One region of the Streptomyces sp. NPDC033229 genome, then DNA from elsewhere that is predicted to be linked to it. Evidence: riboswitches for the same ligand, from Rfam matches in the RefSeq annotation. Region 1 holds a riboswitch; each other region holds the start of a gene.
The links. Region 1 has a riboswitch for cyclic di-AMP ahead of ACZ53N_RS00420 (M23 family metallopeptidase). Riboswitches for the same ligand answer to the same signal wherever they lie in the genome.

Region 1 (4,192 bases):
ACCGACAACGGTCCCGGCTCACCCCCGGTGGCGCGGGCAGGGTGGGGCCGTTGTCGCCCGGGAGGCGTCGGGGCGTCGTGCGGGAGGCGTCCGGGCGATGTCGGGGGTGTCGTGCGAGGTGTCGGTGCGAGGTGTCGTGGGGAGCACCACACCGGAGCACCGCCGCCCCCGTGAGACACTGGTCTAGACAACCAATAGCGACTTGAAGGGCAACACCATGGTTGAGCGCCGCGTCAACGTCGGCTGGGCCGAGGGCCTGCACGCCCGCCCCGCGTCGATCTTCGTCCGTGCGGCGACGGCCGCCGGCGTCCCCGTGACGATCGCCAAGGCCGACGGCAGCCCCGTCAACGCCGCGTCGATGCTGGCCGTGCTGGGCCTGGGCGCCCAGGGCGGCGAGGAGATCGTCCTCGCCACCGAGGCGGAAGGTGCCGAGGCCGCGCTCGACCGTCTGGCCAAGCTGGTCGCCGAGGGGCTCGAGGAGCTTCCGGAGACCGTCTGATGCACCGCGCTTCGCGCGCGGCGGGGCCGCGGCGGCCGATCGGGGTCGTCGCGGCCCCGCTCTTTTGTTGTGCGGCCCCGTTTGTTCTGCGCGGGCACATGAGGCCGTTTCGCGCGGGCACATGAGGCCTGAATTCGCACCGGGAATACCGGCCCCTCACCCCTCGACGGCGCGTTGAAATAGCGCATCCTTGTTAAGAGCGAGCGCTCACCGTGTTTACGGATTGTTTCGGATTTCGCATTCGCCCGGCCCGACCCACGTGCACCGCACGCCGCAGCCGGTATTCACCCGGCGGCCGGCCGGCCCGCGCCTCGGCCAGCGCCCGGGCCCGCTCGGCGTCGCCCCGGGCGACGGCGTCGACGAGAGCCCCGTGGGCGTCCCAGATCTCGACGGGCCGCAGCGGGGTCTCCGGTGCGTAGACCCAGGCGATCTTGAGTCGTAGCTGGGTGAGCAGGGCGGCGAGGCTGGGGCTGCCGGAGGCCTGGGCGAGCGTCTCGTCGAACCAGTCGCCGAGGGGGCACAGTTCCGCCGTACGACCGCCCCGGGCGCGCTCCCGCCCCAGCCTGACCAGCCCGCGCAGCACCTTCAGATGGGCCTCCGTGCGGCGCTGCGCGGCACGTGCGGCGCCGAGCGGCTCCAGCAGGGCGCGGACGTCGAGCAGATCGGCGGCCTCCCGCTCGGTGGGTTCGGCGACACAGGCCCCGGCGTGCCGACGGGTGGTCACGAACCCCTCGGAGGCGAGGGTGCGCAGGGCCTCGCGCACCGGCACCCGGGAGACGCCGTAACGGCGGGCCAGTAACTCCTCGATGAGCCGACTGCCGGGCGGGTGGGCCCCGGAGACGATGTCGTCGCGGATCGCCGCGCAGACGGCGTGCGCGGAAATGCGGCTGCCTTCTCGCACTGCGTCGCCATTGCCGGTCACGTGGGGCCCCGCATCAGTGAACCTCCGCCTTAATCCCCGCGAAACGCGGCTGATTGACGTCTGTTCGGCGACTCTATTGCAATGCCGTGCGATTTCCGATGGGAGCCGGGAATCCATGGCTATTTTTTGGCCAACGCGCCGGTGGATACTCCCGGTCGACGCGCCCGGCCAACACGAAGGCCCCGGCGGGAGCCGGGGCCTTCGTCAAGCGATGTGCGCGGGACTTCCGTCCCGGACGCGTCGATCAGACGCTGACGCCGTGCGCGCGCAGGTAGGCGACGGGGTCGATGTCGGAGCCGTAGTCGGCACCCGTACGGGCCTCGAAGTGCAGGTGCGGGCCGGTGACGTTGCCCGTGGAGCCGGAGATGCCGATCTGCTGCCCCGCGGTGACCGTCTGACCGGCGCTGACGCTGATCGAGGAGAGGTGGCCGTACTGCGTGTAGGTGCCGTCGTTGTGCTTGATGACGACGTTGTTGCCGTACGCGCCGCCCCAGCCGGCCTCGACGACGGTGCCGGCGCCCACGGACTGCACCGTGGTGCCCTCGGCGGCGTGGAAGTCGACGCCGGTGTGGCTGCCGGAGGACCACAGGCCGCTGGAGGCCTTGTACGAGGTGGAGACGTAACTGCCGTCGATCGGGGAGACGTAGGCGTTGAGGCGCTTGCGCTCCTCGTCGCGGGCGACGCGCTCCTTCTCGGCACGCTCGGCCTCGGCCTTGCGCTTGGCCTCGTCCGCACGCTGCTTGGCGTCCGCGGCCTTCTGCTTCGCGTCGGCCTCCGCCTTCAGCCGCGCCTCGGCCTCGTAGGCGGCACTCTGCTGGGTGTCGGCCTGGGCGTCGATCCGGTCGGCGGTCTCGTCACCCATGACGACGGCCTGGGTGAGGCCCGTGTCCTGGACGCGCGGGGCGTCGTCGGTGGCGGCGAGCGCGGGAGCGGCGAAGCCCGCGACCACACCGGTGGCGGTGAGCGTGGCGATGCCCGCCACGTTCGCGCTGACGCGGACGGCGCGGCTCGGACGACGATGCTTGCCGGTGGCACCTATGAACGCCATGGGTGTGTGGCCATTCCTTTCCTTCCTTCTCGCCTACCGGGTTAGCTGACGGGTTCGGAGCAGGAAGGTCTCCTACGGTTCCCTCCGGAAAGGGACCCGATTCACCCCAGGGACTGTGGGTCCCCGGCTCCCCTGGCTCGCGCCATTGGGGACTCGGCGATGACTGACCGGTGCCGCGGATGCGACTCACATCTGACGGTCAGCCGGACTGACGCTAATCGGGGTGCGTTTCGATCGACAAACAGAACTGAGGTTTTGTGGCGTACACCACACGCCAGACATGCAACCTCTCCTTCAAAACGGACATAAGGGAGGCACGCGAGTCCCGTTGACCTCGCGTGCCTCCCTTATGCGCTTATCTACGGACCAGTTGGCCGCACCACGCGGACGCCGCCGGGTGCCGTCGACCGCGAACCGGCCACGAACCGGCCACGACTGTCCGCGACCGGTCGCTGCTCCGACGTGCCGTCAGCCCTGGACGACCGTCACCGCTCCGATGCCCAGCGCCTTGACCGGCTCCAGGATCTCCGCGGCGTCACCGACGAGGACCGTCACGAGGCGGTCGGCCGGGAACGCGCTCACGACGGCCGCGGTGGCCTCCACGGTCCCCGTCTCCGCGAGGCGCTCGTACAGCCGCGCCTGGAAGTCATCCGGGAGGTACTGCTCGACCTGGTCGGCGAGCGTGCCCGCGACGGCGGCGGCCGTCTCGTACTTGAGCGGGGCGACGCCCACGAGGTTCTGCACGGCGACGTCGCGCTCGGCGTCGGTCAGCCCCTCGGCGGCCAGGGTGCGCAGCACGGTCCACAGGTCGGCCAGCGCCGGGCCGGTGGACGCGGTGTCCACGGAGCCGCTGATGGCGAGCATCGCGGCGCCGGTGCCGTCGGGCGCCGAGCGGAGCACCTGGCCGAAGGAGCGCACGCCGTAGGTGTAGCCCTTCTCCTCGCGCAGGACGCGGTCCAGGCGGGAGGTGAGGGTGCCACCGAGGCAGTACGTGCCGAGCACCTGGGCGGGCCAGACGCGGTCGTGCCGGTCGCCGCCGATCCGGCCGATGAGGAGCTGGGTCTGCACCGCGCCGGGGCGGTCGACGATCACGACGCGGCCGGAGTCGTCCGCGGTGATCGGCGGTACGGGCCGAGGTTCGGCGGCGGAGCCGGTCCACGCGCCGAGGGACTCGGCCAGCGCCTTGTCGAGGTCGACGTCGGTGAAGTCGCCGACGACCACGGCGGTCGCCGTGGCGGGGCGGACGTGCGCCTCGTAGAAGGCGCGGACGGCGGCGGCGTCGATGCGCTCGACGGTCTCCTCGGTGCCCTGGCGGGGGCGGGACATCCGGGACTCCACGGGGAAGAGCTCCTTGGAGAGCGCCACGGCGGCCCGGCGGGCCGGGTTGGCCAGCTCGTGCGGGATCTCGTCCAGCCGGTTGCGGACGAGGCGCTCGACCTCGCCGTCGGGGAACGCGGGGGCGCGCAGGGCGTCGGCGAGCAGGCCGAGCGCCTTGTGCAGCCGGGAGGCCGGGACCTCCAGGGAGACCCGGACGCCGGGGTGGTCGGCGTGCGCGTCGAGGGTGGCCCCGCAGCGCTCCAGCTCGGCCGTGAACTCCTCGGCGGTGTGCTTGTCGGTGCCCTCGGTCAGGGCGCGCGCCATGATCGTGGCGACACCGTCGAGCCCCTGCGGCTCGGCGTCCAGGGGGGCCGCGAGGTTGATCTCGACGGCGACGACCTGCTGG
Region 2 (4,192 bases), on a different contig from region 1:
ATCACCGGCGCCCGCGAGCCCAGCGGCGTCCCGGTCGTCATCACGCCCCCGGCCCCGGCCCAGCCGCAGGGCACCGGCAAGTCGTCCAGCTCGCGCGGCAGCCGCGGTGGCCGCGGCCGTACCCGCACGGACGCCTCCGGCTCCGCCACGGGCGGCTCGGGCAACAGCGGCAGCCGTCCGTTCCGTGGCTTCGGCAACGGCACGGAGGGCTCCCGCCGCTCCGGCACCCGCCCGGGCAACGCGGTCGGCCGCGGCCGTCGCAGCGGTGGCGGCGGCACGGGCGGCGGTGGCCGTCGCCCGTCCGCGGCGTGACGCGTACGGAGTGACCTGACGGTCGTCAACACGGTCTTCAACGCCGGACGGGCTGGTTTTGGCTGAGCTCAGCCAAAACCAGCCCGTCCGGCCGTTTGAGGACGCGCCCGCAGGGTGCTCGCCGCCGCAGGCGGCCAGGACGGCCCGCGGCCGAAGATCCGCCGGACAGGCGAGCGGCGCTCGCCGCCGCAGGCGGGGGCCCGCAGCCCCCAGGCGTATCCGGGCCCCGCCCCGCCCACCAACGGCGCAGCCCCACTCGCCCGCGCGAGCGTCGCACGCGAGGCTGAGGGGATACGCGCGGGACGGCCGGTCAGGAGAGCACGGTGGGGAAGCGAGGCGAGCCCGGGTCGGCTTCGACACGCGACCCGGCACGTGAACCGGCCTGCGGCCCGGCCCGAGGCCCGGCTTCGAACCCCCCGTGGAACCCGCCGCCGCGGAACAGCGGGGAGTCCCACTGGACCACGGCCCGCCGCGCAGCGAGATGGTTCCCGGCCCTCCTGATCGTCGGCGGCGCCGCCTTCGACTACTTCACCCCGCCCCGCTTCACCTACGCCCCCTTCTTCTGCTCCGCCCCCCTCATCGCGGCGGCCCTGCTGTCCCTGCGCGCCACCGCGGCGACCGCCCTGGCGGCCGTGGGAGCGGCCATCACCCTCGCGGTCTACCACCGGGTACACGACACGGCCGAGTCCGCGACCGAGGTCACCACGGTCATGGCCGTCTCGCTCCTCGCCCTCGGCCTCAACCGCATCGTGCGCCACGGTGACCAGCAGCTTGCCTCCGTGCGCGGCATCGCCGAGGCCGCCCAGCGCGCGGTCCTGCCGACGCCGCCGGCCCGCATCGCCGGGCTGCGTGTCGCCGCGCGCTACGTGGCGGCCCAGGCCGACGCCCGGATCGGCGGCGACCTCTACGCCGTCCAGGACACCCCGCACGGCGTGCGCGTCATCGTCGGCGACGTACGCGGCAAGGGCCTGGGCGCGGTGGAGGCCGTCGCGGTGGTGATCGGCGCCTTCCGGGAGGCCGCCGAGCAGGAGCGCACGCTGGAGGCGCTCGCCGCACGGCTGGAGCACGCGTTGCGGCGGGAGGGCAGACGGCGCGCCAACCTGGATCAGGCCGAGGGCTTCACCACCGCCGTGCTGGCGGAAGTGCCGCCCGGGGCGAACACGCTGCGCCTGGTGAACCGCGGCCACCCGCCCCCGCTGCTGCTGCACGCCGACGGGCGGGTGGCCGAGATGTATCCGGAGGTGCCCGCGCTGCCGCTCGGCATGGGGGACCTGGGCGGGTGGCCGGACCGGGCGGAGGAGCGGGAGTTCCCGGCGGGTTCGACGTTGCTGCTGTTCACCGACGGGGTGACGGAGGCCCGGGACGCGGACGGCGTCTTCTACGTCCCGCAGGAGCGGCTGCGCGGCAGGCAGTTCCGGAGCCCGGACGCGCTTGTTGACCTACTCGCCGCGGACGTGGCGCAGCACTCGGGCGGGCACACGGCCGATGACATGGCCCTGCTGGCGATCCGGCGCGGTGACGGCCTCCACCACCCCGTGGCCGCCGCGCGGGGCACCCTCACCGCGACCGTGACGTCCACGCGGACACACGTTTCCTCGCACGCGTCTCCTGCCGTTCCTCCCACCACTTCTCCCGTCGCTTCTCCTGGCGACCGTAATCGATCTTGAATCGGTGCGCGCCGCGGATATCGACTGACGGTCGATCAACTCCGTGGTGTTCCGGTAGCGCGCAGTAACTCGCCTCCTGTGAAGCCCGCGTGTCCTGTGAAGTAGGCCCCGAAAGCCGGTGGGTTCGGGCGTTCAGCTTGGAATCCGCCAGCCATGTCTATTAACGTTCGATAACGCAGCGCGGTCGTCACAGCCGCCGCAAGAGGCGGCACCGTGCGCCTTCGCCGAATCCCGCGGGCACAGCACCACCTGCACCACCAGCGACAACCGGGAACCGGGGAACCACCAAACTTGGGGTGAATCGGGCCGTACTCCGGCCCGTAGGAGACCTTCCTGTTCCGAACCCGTCAGCTAACCCGGTAGGCGAGAAGGAAGGAAAGGAGTCGCCCTCGTGGCGTCCAACAAGCCTGCCCTCGGCGATGGTCCGTACGAGTCGTACGGCCCGTACGGGTCCTACGAGCAGCCGGAGCCGTCCGAGCTGTACGGGACCTACGCGCCGGAGCCTTCGATCGTGCCCGCGTACATGACTCCCCTGACACCCGCGGCCGAGCCCGCCGTTGCCGTGGAACCCACCGTGACCCCCATGGCCGCCGCCGAGCCGGCCGGGGAGCCCGGGGACGTGTGGAACCCCACCGCGGAGTCCGTCGCCCCCATCCGTGGCAGACACCGCGTCGTCAAGCAGCGCGGCGGCACGATGGCCCGCAGCGGTGCGGTCCTCGGCGTCGGCGTGATCGCGGCGGTCGGCGCGGGCGGCATGGCGACCGCCCAGGACCGCCCGGCGGCGCCGATATCCGTGCCCGACGTGGCCCAGAACATCCCCGGCTTCGGTGCGCTGCTGGCGGATGACGACCACAAGAAGACGGACTCCGCTTCCGGCTCCGCCGCGGCGCAGGCACCCGGCGCCGATCAGCCGCTGACCCAGGCGGGACTGTCCGCCGAGGAGGCGGCCCGGGGCACGTCCGACGCCGGCGAGGCGCTGCGCGCCCGCATCCTCCAGCAGGCCGAGCACCAGCAGAACCTCGGTGACGAGGAAGCCCGCGAGGCCGAGGCGAAGAAGGCCGCCGAGGCCCACCGGAAGGCGGCGGCCGAGAAGGCGGAGCAGGCCGCGGCCGAGAAGGAGAAGGCGGAAGCCGAGGCGGCGGCCGAGGCGAAGAAGGCGGAAGCGGAAAAGGCGGCCGAGAAGGCCGCCGAGAAGTCTTCGAACGAATCTTCTGACGAATCTTCGAGCGAATCCGGCAGTGACGGCGGGTCGGAGTCCTCGGACGGTGGCAGCGGCCACAGCTCGGGCTCGTACTCCCTCCCCGTCGGCTCGTACACGCTGACCGCGGGCTTCGGCCAGGCCGGCGACATGTGGTCCGCGAACCACACCGGCGCGGACTTCGCCGCCCCGACCGGTACCCCGGTCAAGGCGGTCGGCGGCGGAACGATCACCAGTGCGGGATGGGCGGGCGCGTACGGCTACCGCGTCGTGCTGACGCTGAACGACGGCACCCAGATCTGGTACTGCCACCTGTCCTCGATGGTGGTCACCTCGGGCCAGGTCTCGGCGGGCGACGTGATCGGCCGCGTCGGCGCGACCGGCAACGTCACGGGCCCCCACCTGCACCTGGAGACCCGGCCCGGCGGCGGTTCGCCGGTCGACCCGCTGTCGTGGCTGCGCGGCCGAGGCCTGCAGCCTTAAGGGGCCGAGGCCCGCATCCGTAAGGGCTGGATGCGGTTCGTAAGGGGCGAAGGCGGGAAAGAGCTCGTACGAACGTAGAAGCCCTACGCCTGCTGCCCAGTCCCGTACGACGTCGATAATCGGTCCCGATAACCACACCTTTGCCGCGAATGCTTCAGGTTCGAGTGGGAACTCGGGGTGTGTGACGAATGCGACGATCACCACCTCCGTGCCTGCCCGCCTCGACCGGCTGCCCTGGTCCCGGTGGCACTGGACGGTGGTGATCGGCCTCGGCACCGTCTGGATCCTGGACGGTCTGGAGGTGACGGTCGTCGGCAATATCGCCGGCCGTCTCTCCGAGAAGGGCAGCGGCCTGTCCATCACCTCCGGGCAGGTCACGGGCCTGGCGGCGGCGCTGTACGTCGCGGGTGCCTGCGTCGGTGCGCTCTTCTTCGGCCGGCTCACCGACCTCTTCGGCCGCAAGAAGCTCTTCATGATCACGCTCGCCGTCTATCTGGCGGCGACCGCGATGACCGCGTTCTCCTTCTCCACG
Region 3 (4,192 bases), on a different contig from region 1:
AGGACCACGCGGCGGGCGAGAACGACAGGACGGGGCCGGCCGCGCGCTTGGAATCCCGTACGGCCAGCAGGTCCGGACCGAGCGGGGACATCTCGACGCAGTTGTTCATTCCGGTGCTGTAGCTGCTGCGCCGCCATGTCGCGGCACGCAGAGCTGAGAGGGAAGGGACATAGCGAGGCATTGCGGGCATGGTGCCTCCTCACACGCCGTCATGGAGCCCGGCGATGTAATCCAACGAGTTCTCGTGCGAGAGGGCGCGGGTCCGCAGGGTGGCGAAAGCGGAACCGTACGCCCGGAGGTCTTCTTTCCGCTCCAGGTAGAGGCTACTCGTCAAGTGGTCGAGAACCACCACATCCAGATCTGCGATGCGCGGAAATGAGAAAATAACGAAAGGGCCGGTGATGCCGATATGGCTGCCGGCGGAGAACGGGAGCACATGCAGTCGCACATGCCGCATGTGCCCCGTGGTCACCAGGTGCCGTAGCTGCCCCGCCATCACCTCCCGGCCGCCGACTTCATGGCGCAGCACCGCCTCGTCCAGCACCGCGCACAATTCCAGCGGACGCTCGCCCCGCAGCACCGTCTGGCGGGCCATCCGCACCCGCACCAACTCCTCGACCTGCTCCGGAGGCGGGTCGTTCAGCGCCGCGCGGGTCACCGCGCGCGCGTACTCCGGCGTCTGCAGCAGCCCCGGCACCACCGTGGTCTCCAGGGTGCGCAGATGGGAGGCCTCGGACTCCAGGCTGATGAAGTCGAGATAGGCGGCCGGCAGCCGGTCGCGGTAGGCGTACCACCAGCCCCGCCGCGCCCCCGCGCCCTCACCCGGATCCGCCGATCCCGCGCCGCACAGTGCCCCCAGCAGTGCGCGCAGTTCCGGGTCGGTCACCTTGTAGGCATCCAGCAACAGGGCGACGTCCGAAGGCTTCACGCCACTGCAGCCCGTCTCGATCCGGCTCACCTTCGACTGGTGCCAGCCCACCGCGCAGGCCGCCTCCCGGCTGGTCAGCTCGGCCAGTTCACGCTGGCGGCGCAGCTCCGCGCCGAGCTTGCGTCGACGCACCGCGGGTCCGTAGCGCATGGGTATTCCCTTTCGGCCAAGGTGAACACGTCCACATCCATACGTCAGTGTCAATAGACCAGCGCGCCCCCCAAATGCGGTCGCTCCCGGCAGAGTTCACCGCTTCGAGCGACAGATATATGCATTTTCCGGTGGATCGCTCACTCTCGGACGCCGACGGTGGCACTCTGTGACGAAGAGCCGTCCGAGACCGCTCCCGACGTCACCGCGTCAGTTCCCCGCGTCACGCGTCGGAGTCCGGCCTCGGTAGGAAAGGGGCAGCGCCATGGCGGATCACCAGGAAGCAACCGTAACCCTGCCGAGCGCCCCCGCCTCGGTGTCCGACGCGCGCCGCTATGTCGCGCGTGTACTGGCGGAATGGGGGCTGGCGGACGGCACCGAGGACGCCGACACGGTGCGGCTGATCGTCTCCGAACTCGCCACCAACGCCGTGCAGCACACCCGCGGCCAGTCGCCCACCTTCACCGTGGACGTCCGGCTCGACCGGGAGGAGCAGCTGCGCATCGGCGTCACGGACAGTCACCCCCGCTATCCGAGAAGGCTCCCCGCCGCCGTCCAGCAGGACAACGGCCGCGGCATGGTCATCATCCGCTGTCTGACCGCCGAGCGCGGCGGCAGACTGTCGGTCACCCCGACGGCCGACGGCGGCAAGACGGTCTGGATCTGTCTGCCCTGGACCGTGCCCGTGCCCTGACCGCCCCGCGCGGCTGTGGGCCGGGCGGTGGACCCCGTCCGCGAGGAGGCCGAGGGGTCCACCACCCGGCCCGGGGGCTCGCACCGTGATCGCACAGTGCTCGCGGACAAGGCGGGTCGAGCGGCTCGGGCAGGTCACCGGCGGGCAGGCGCGCCCTTACCCGTTCCGGATCGCTGCCGGTGAAGGCGACCGTGTGCCCGGTCGGCGCCGGCGGCCCCGCGTCGCGAACGAGGGGCCGCGGCACCACAGTCGTGTCCGCCGTCGGCGGGTGGGAACACACCCGTTGCCGCGTCGGCGCACAGGGAGGCGAGGAAGGTGGCGGGGGCGGCCGTGGCACGCCACCGCCGCACGCTCTAGTTCACGCGGCCGTAACTGACGCTTCTGGTCCAGATCCGCTCGTGGCGGACGACCGCGCCGGTCTTGGGAGCGTGCAGGATCTTGCCGCTCCCGACGTAGATGCCCACGTGATAGACGCCGCCGGCGGAGTGGAAGAACACCAGGTCCCCGCGTTGGCGGGCGGAGCCGGGCACATGGCGGACGCGGTTGTACTGGGCGGCGGCGGTGCGGGGCAGCTGCTTGCCGACCCGCTTGTACGAGTACTGCGTCAGCCCCGAGCAGTCGAAGCTGTACGGTCCTGTCGCGCCCCACTGATAGGGAGCGCCCTGCTTCGATTCCGCTATCCGCAGGGCGAGGGTGGAGACGTTCGCGGCCTCGGCGTCGGGCGAACCGCCGGGCACCAGCACCGAGGCGCCGACGGCTGCGAGGGTGAGGGCCGAGGCGGCCTTGGCCCTGGAGAACTTCGTTGGTCGTTTGTGCGCGGCCATACGCAACCCTTCGTCTGCCGCCTATGAAGGATGACCTGTCGGGTTCGGGCAGGCGAAGATGCCCGGCCGCCGAGGCGGCTTCACCCCAAGGGGCGACCAGTGGTGCCGGTCGTCCCGCCGTAATCGGGTCCTCCACTCCTGCCGATGCACTCGTGTCGACCAGTCATCCGGGCGGCGGCAGGATTCGGCGTCCGCCCGGACCGCCCCGCCGCGGTGGCGGGGTCTTGTCGTCGCCTGGATCTTGGCGCAGCCGCGGCACGGATTCTGAGAGGATCCGGTGATATGTGAGCCTGGTCACCTCTGGCGTGTTCGGGTGGACACCGGACGGTTTGACGCCCACTGCTCAACCCTGTTGAGCCGTTCACCTGCGGCGAGTTGATCTCCGCGATCGCATCGTGCGCGCACGGCTCGGATCGATCACTGCGCGATGTCTACGCAGGGTCCGCTGTCTGCGGGAGATCGCGTTGACGTGTCGCCCAGCCGGTCGTTCCGGCGCGCGTCCGGGCTCATCAGCCCGGCGTGTTCGGCGGCATGGTGACCCGTGCGGCCCGCCGCTCCCCGTCCAGGACCAGCATCGCCCGCGCGAGTGTTCCGGTGTGCACCTCGCGTTCGCCTCGCTCGTGCATGAGCGTCAACGCGTCGCGCAGTCCCGCCGCCGCGACCACGAGAGCCTGCGCCGCCCGTAGTCCGGCGTACGTGTCATGCGCGCGGGCCGGGTTGATCCGGCCCAGCAGATCCAGTACTTCCAGATACCGGTCCACCAACTCGCCCTCGGCGCGGGTCAGGGCGGGCAGGGGTGGCAGTTGGGGTGGCCACATCGCGGCTCACCTCGCGCCGAGCGAGACGCCCGGGCCCTTGCGGCTCGAGGTGAGCCGGTCGACCAGCCCGTACGCCACCGCGGCCTCGGCGTCGAAGACCGTGTCCCGCTCGATGTCCCGGTCGACCCGCTCCACGCTCTGTCCCGTGTGCCGCACCAGCATCGCCGCCAGCGTGTCGCGCCTGCGCGACATCTCCCCCGCCTGGATCTCCAGATCGGAGGGTTGGCCCTGGACCGGTTCGCTGAGGGACGGCTGCTGGATGAGGATCCGCGCGTTCGGCAGCGCCAGTCGTTTGCCCGGGGTGCCGGCGGTGAGCAGTACGGCGGCGGACGAGGCGGCCTGGCCCAGGCAGATCGTCTCCACGTCGCAGCCGATGTAGCGCATCGTGTCGTAGATGGCGCACATGGCGGAGAAGGAGCCGCCGGGGGAGTTGATGTAGAGCGAGATGTCCTGCTCGGGGGCCGCGTGTTCGAGGTACATGAACTGCGCGATCACATCGCCGGCGCAGGTGTCGTCGATCGGTGTGCCCAGGAAGACGATGCGCTCGGACAGCAGCTTGGAGTACGGGTCCATGGTGCGGGCGCCGGTGCTCGTGCGCTCGGTGAACTCGGGCAGGACATAGCGGGCCGTGAGTCGGTGCATGGCGGCACTCCCCATCCGTAAAAAATGTACAGGACGTACAGATCGTTGGAGTGAGCATGGCCCAGCGGGGCTCGGTGCGGCAATGGATCGGACGCGGTTTCGCTCTGGGCGTGCCTTGTGCGCGGGCCTCGGTCCA
Region 4 (4,192 bases), on a different contig from region 1:
GAGATGAGGTTGACGGTGGTCTCGTGGCCGGCGACGAGCAGGACGAAGGCCATGCCCAGCAGTTCGTCGGGTGAGAGCCGGTCGCCGTCGTCGTCCGTGGCGGTGGTCAGGGCGCTGAGGAGATCGTCGCCGGGCGCATGCCGCTTGGCCTCGATGAGCGAGACGAAGTAGGCGGTCATCGCCTGGGCGGCGGCGCCGGCGGCTTCCGGGCTGCTGGGCAGCACGACCTCGTTGGACCACTCGCGGAAGGCGGGGCGGTCACCGACGGGCACGCCGAGCAGTTCGCAGATGACCGTCAGGGGCAGCGGCAGCGCGAAGGATTCCACGAGGTCGGCGCGGCCGAGCGGCAGCATCGCGTCCAGGAGCTCGTCGGTCCACCGCGCGATGCGGGGGCGCAGCGCCTCGATGCGGCGCGGGGTGAACTCCTTGGCGACGAACTTGCGCAGGCGCGTGTGGTGCGGCGGGTCGACCTGGAGCATGTTCAGGCCGATCGCGTAGCCGCCGTCGTCCTCCCAGTCCGGCGAGTAGCGGATGTCGTTGCGCAGCCGGGGGTCCGTCAGGGCGGCCCGGGCCTCGTCGTTGCCGACGATCAGCCATGACTCGCGCCCGTCGGGGGTGCGCACCCGATGGACGGGGCCCCGCTCCCGCAGGCTCGCGTAGAGCGGATACGGGTCCTTGGCGAAGTCCGTGCCGACGGGCGTGAGGTCCTCGAGAGTTGGCGTGGACACAAGCGTTCCCTTCGTCGTCCGGGAGCATGACCGGAGCTCAAATGGGGATTACCCCCCACTTGATGGGCCGACCCTAGCATCAAATGGGGGGTTGTCCACACTTCGAGGGGTGCGGGGAGGAGTCGTCGTCATCGCGCGCGAACGCGCGGGGCCCTGATCGCTCATCACTCGTCGATCCGACGGGTTCGCACGCAATGCGGAGGCTGTTATTCAGTCACCGGGCGGCATGGCCCACGGAACCGGCGGACGCGCGCCGGGCCGCTCTGTCGACGCCCTGCGGGGGTCGGCCGCGACCGCCGGTAACTCCCTTGATATCCAGTCGATTTCACGCTCGGCCCGACGCTGATTTCCGCTGCATGAGGGCTGTTGACAGGGGTTCGGGCGGGGTGAAATCGGCCTCCGGTTCCTTGAGTCGACGCGAAGTGAACAAGTTCACAGAAGGCTGTTTGGGCTCTGGTTTTGAGTGGTTGATGATGCAGGATCTTTGCTCGAACACAAGAACCCGTCACAGAGGCGGGCGACCCGGGCGGACGCCGAGTCCTGCCGCCGTCCGGGTGCAGATTCAGATCAAGGATCGGCAGGAGCGGGAGACCCAAGCACGACGAACCACGATGGCAGTGGTTCTTGGGGTGAAGCCACGTATGTGGCCGGGCAACTTTGTCAGCCCGAACCCGACAGGTCACCTTTCGTAGGCGGATGACGAAGGGCTTTGGCATGTCTGCGTTCCCTGGCATACCCGCACTCCTTTCCCGGGCCGGAACCGCATCGGTTCTGACCGCAGCCACCGTCACCGCGTCGATGCTGATCCCGTCACTGGCAACCGACGCACAGGCGGCGACTCCGGGAACGAAGGCGCTGCAGATCGCGGCCTCCAAGAAGGGGTCGCCGTATCAGTACGGCGCCACCGGTCCGAACCGTTTCGACTGCTCGGGCCTGACGCTGTACGCCTTCAAGAAGGCGGGTAAGGCACTGCCGCGCACCGCGGCTTCGCAGTACAACAAGACCAGGCATCTTTCGTCCGGCTCACGTCAGCCGGGCGACCTGGTGTTCTTCCACTCGGGCAGCAACGTCTACCACGTGGGGATCTACGCCGGGAAGAATCAGATCTGGCACTCTCCGAAGCCGGGCAAGTCCGTGCGGCTGGAGAAGATCTGGACGAACAGTGTCTGGTACGGCCGCGTCAAGTAGCCCTTGAGGCTGTGCAAAAGCCCGCCCGGACGCTCTTGTGGGGGCATGTCCGGGCGGGCTGACGGCCGCGGAGGCACCGCTGCGCGCAGCACGCTACCAGCCCGAATCCGAAACGCCCGGGCGCCCGTCACCCCATTGGCCGCTCCCGAAGGCGCGCCCCGCGTGCGCGCGTAATTGCCCGCCCTGTCTCCCGGTGGGCCGGGGTCGTTTGACGGTTGCCTTTCGATGTCGCCGCCCATGATCCGGCTGGCTCAAATGAGTGAATGTCCGGAACTTCTTAAATCGACCGGAGTTACTCAGGTCGCTTCCTTGTGAGGGGCGCTAATCGATCGAAAGGCATGGACGTGCTCAAGAAGGTACTCGCCACGACCGCGATGACGGTTTCCGCGGTCGGCGCCATCACCGCTCCCGCGATGGCGATCGGCAACGACAACAACGACGTCGCCAATGGCAACGCTGCGAAGACCGGTTACGGCAACACCAAGACCGGCGGCGAGCAAAGCCCGCAGATGAGCCTGATCCAGGGCACGCTCAACAAGCCGTGCCTCGGCATCGGCAAGATCGGCCTCCAGTCCCTCATCGCGCTGATCAACATCGGTGTCCAGGACATCCCGATCCTCACGTCGCAGCAGCAGCAGCAGTGCACCGACAACTCCACGATCAGCGACGGGGACGACCAGCTGTCGCACATCCTGGACGAGATTCCGATCCTGTCGGGCAACGGTTCCGGGAACAGCGTGCACGACGGGCACTGACGGCCAGGAGCCTTTGGTGTTCATCCCCCTGCTCCGGGTACGCGGGATCCGGAGCAGGGGGATTCTCGTATGCCGACGCAATTGATCACCTTGTCCAACGGGCGGATTATCACGGGGGCTCGGGGTCCGCAGCGAGGAATGGGCCCGGAAGAGGATCACCCCGGATTCACCTCTTGTTGATGTACTGTCAACTCTGCGCTTTTATGGTCCGGGAGACCAGGCCTCGCCGCCGGTCGGTGATGAGGCACCCCCCAACTCCCCTGGAGTGACCGTGGAACGTCGCACCTTCCTGCGTGCGGCCGTCGTCGGCACCTCGGCCGCCGCGCTCGGCGGCTCACTGTGGAGCGCCGCCTACGCGAGCCCGGCCCAGCCGGGCGCCGGCCCCTACGGACCGCTCGGCGCCGCCGACGGCAACGGACTCCGGCTGCCGAAGGGCTTCACGGCCCGGGTCGTCGCCCGGTCCGGACGACAGGTCTCCGGCACCTCCTACACCTGGCACAACGCCCCGGACGGCGGCGCCTGTTACGCCGACGGCGCCGGCTGGATCTACGTCTCCAACTCGGAGATCAACCCCTCCGGAGGAGCGAGCGCGCTGCGCTTCGATGCCGCCGGGACCGTCGTCGCGGCGTACCGCGTGCTCTCCGGCACCCGCCAGAACTGCGCGGGCGGCAGGATACCGTGGAACACCTGGCTGTCCTGCGAGGAGGTCGACCGCGGTTACGTCTACGAGACCGACCCGTGGGGCAAGAAGGCGGCGGTGCGACGGGACGCGATGGGCCGCTTCAAGCACGAAGCGGCCGCCGCCGACCCCGTCCGCAAGGCGGTCTACCTGACCGAGGACGTCCCCGACGGTTGCTTCTACCGTTTCACGCCCACCACCTGGGGAGACCTCTCGGCCGGGAAGCTCGAGGTGCTCAGAATGGGCTCGGGGACCTCGGGACCCGTCACCTGGGGGGCCGTCCCCGACCCGTCGGGCGCCCGCACGGCCACCCGCGATCAGGTCTCCGGGGCCAAGCGCTTCAACGGCGGCGAAGGCTGCTACTACGCCGACGACACCTGCTGGTTCACCACCAAGGGCGACAACCGCGTCTGGCAGTACAACGCGGCGGCCGGAACCATCGAACTCGCCTACGACGACTCGCTGGTGAGCGGCAGCGCACCGCTCACCGGCGTGGACAACGTCACCGGCACGCCCTCCGGCGACCTCTTCGTCGCCGAGGACGGCGGCACCATGGACATCTGCCTCATCACCCCGGACGACGTCGTCACCCCCTTCCTGCGGATCGACGGCCAGCCCGGCTCCGAGATCACCGGGCCGGCCTTCTCGCCGGACGGCAGGCGGCTGTACTTCTCCAGCCAGCGCGGAACCACGGGAAGCTCCTCGGGCGGCATCACCTACGAGGTGACGGGCCCCTTCCGCGCCTAAAGGCTGGTGCAGAACGGACAAGCGTGGTGACTCACCCGATCCGGGGGGTGCGTCGCGGCTGGGAACGATCACTGCGCGGGGTGGGCGAGGAACCC

Region 2: it holds a riboswitch for cyclic di-AMP, as region 1 does, so the genes downstream of both, ACZ53N_RS30475 (M23 family metallopeptidase) here and ACZ53N_RS00420 (M23 family metallopeptidase) in region 1, are expected to answer to the same signal.
Region 3: it holds a riboswitch for cyclic di-AMP, as region 1 does, so the genes downstream of both, ACZ53N_RS32090 (C40 family peptidase) here and ACZ53N_RS00420 (M23 family metallopeptidase) in region 1, are expected to answer to the same signal.
Region 4: it holds a riboswitch for cyclic di-AMP, as region 1 does, so the genes downstream of both, ACZ53N_RS07815 (C40 family peptidase) here and ACZ53N_RS00420 (M23 family metallopeptidase) in region 1, are expected to answer to the same signal.

What each region holds. Positions count from the first base shown of each region.
Region 1 is NZ_JBVIQR010000001.1:104,181-108,372, reverse strand. It holds gene ACZ53N_RS00430 (HPr family phosphocarrier protein) at 218-499, shown strand; gene ACZ53N_RS00425 (GntR family transcriptional regulator) at 693-1,400, opposite strand; gene ACZ53N_RS00420 (M23 family metallopeptidase) at 1,666-2,469, opposite strand; cyclic di-AMP (ydaO/yuaA leader) riboswitch at 2,485-2,638, opposite strand; gene ACZ53N_RS00415 (M16 family metallopeptidase) at 2,938-4,192, opposite strand, start outside.
Region 2 is NZ_JBVIQR010000047.1:30,991-35,182, reverse strand. It holds gene ACZ53N_RS30485 (DEAD/DEAH box helicase) at 1-312, shown strand, start outside; gene ACZ53N_RS30480 (PP2C family protein-serine/threonine phosphatase) at 636-1,979, shown strand; cyclic di-AMP (ydaO/yuaA leader) riboswitch at 2,192-2,360, shown strand; gene ACZ53N_RS30475 (M23 family metallopeptidase) at 2,371-3,660, shown strand; gene ACZ53N_RS30470 (MFS transporter) at 3,842-4,192, shown strand, end outside.
Region 3 is NZ_JBVIQR010000058.1:9,041-13,232, forward strand. It holds gene ACZ53N_RS32075 (DUF397 domain-containing protein) at 1-190, opposite strand, end outside; gene ACZ53N_RS32080 (helix-turn-helix domain-containing protein) at 200-1,078, opposite strand; gene ACZ53N_RS32085 (ATP-binding protein) at 1,344-1,772, shown strand; gene ACZ53N_RS32090 (C40 family peptidase) at 2,126-2,596, opposite strand; cyclic di-AMP (ydaO/yuaA leader) riboswitch at 2,601-2,786, opposite strand; gene ACZ53N_RS32095 (hypothetical protein) at 3,106-3,414, opposite strand; gene ACZ53N_RS32100 (ATP-dependent Clp protease proteolytic subunit) at 3,421-4,056, opposite strand.
Region 4 is NZ_JBVIQR010000006.1:83,456-87,647, forward strand. It holds gene ACZ53N_RS07810 (cytochrome P450 family protein) at 1-728, opposite strand, end outside; cyclic di-AMP (ydaO/yuaA leader) riboswitch at 1,274-1,438, shown strand; gene ACZ53N_RS07815 (C40 family peptidase) at 1,443-1,916, shown strand; gene ACZ53N_RS07820 (rodlin) at 2,261-2,671, shown strand; gene ACZ53N_RS07825 (alkaline phosphatase PhoX) at 2,943-4,097, shown strand.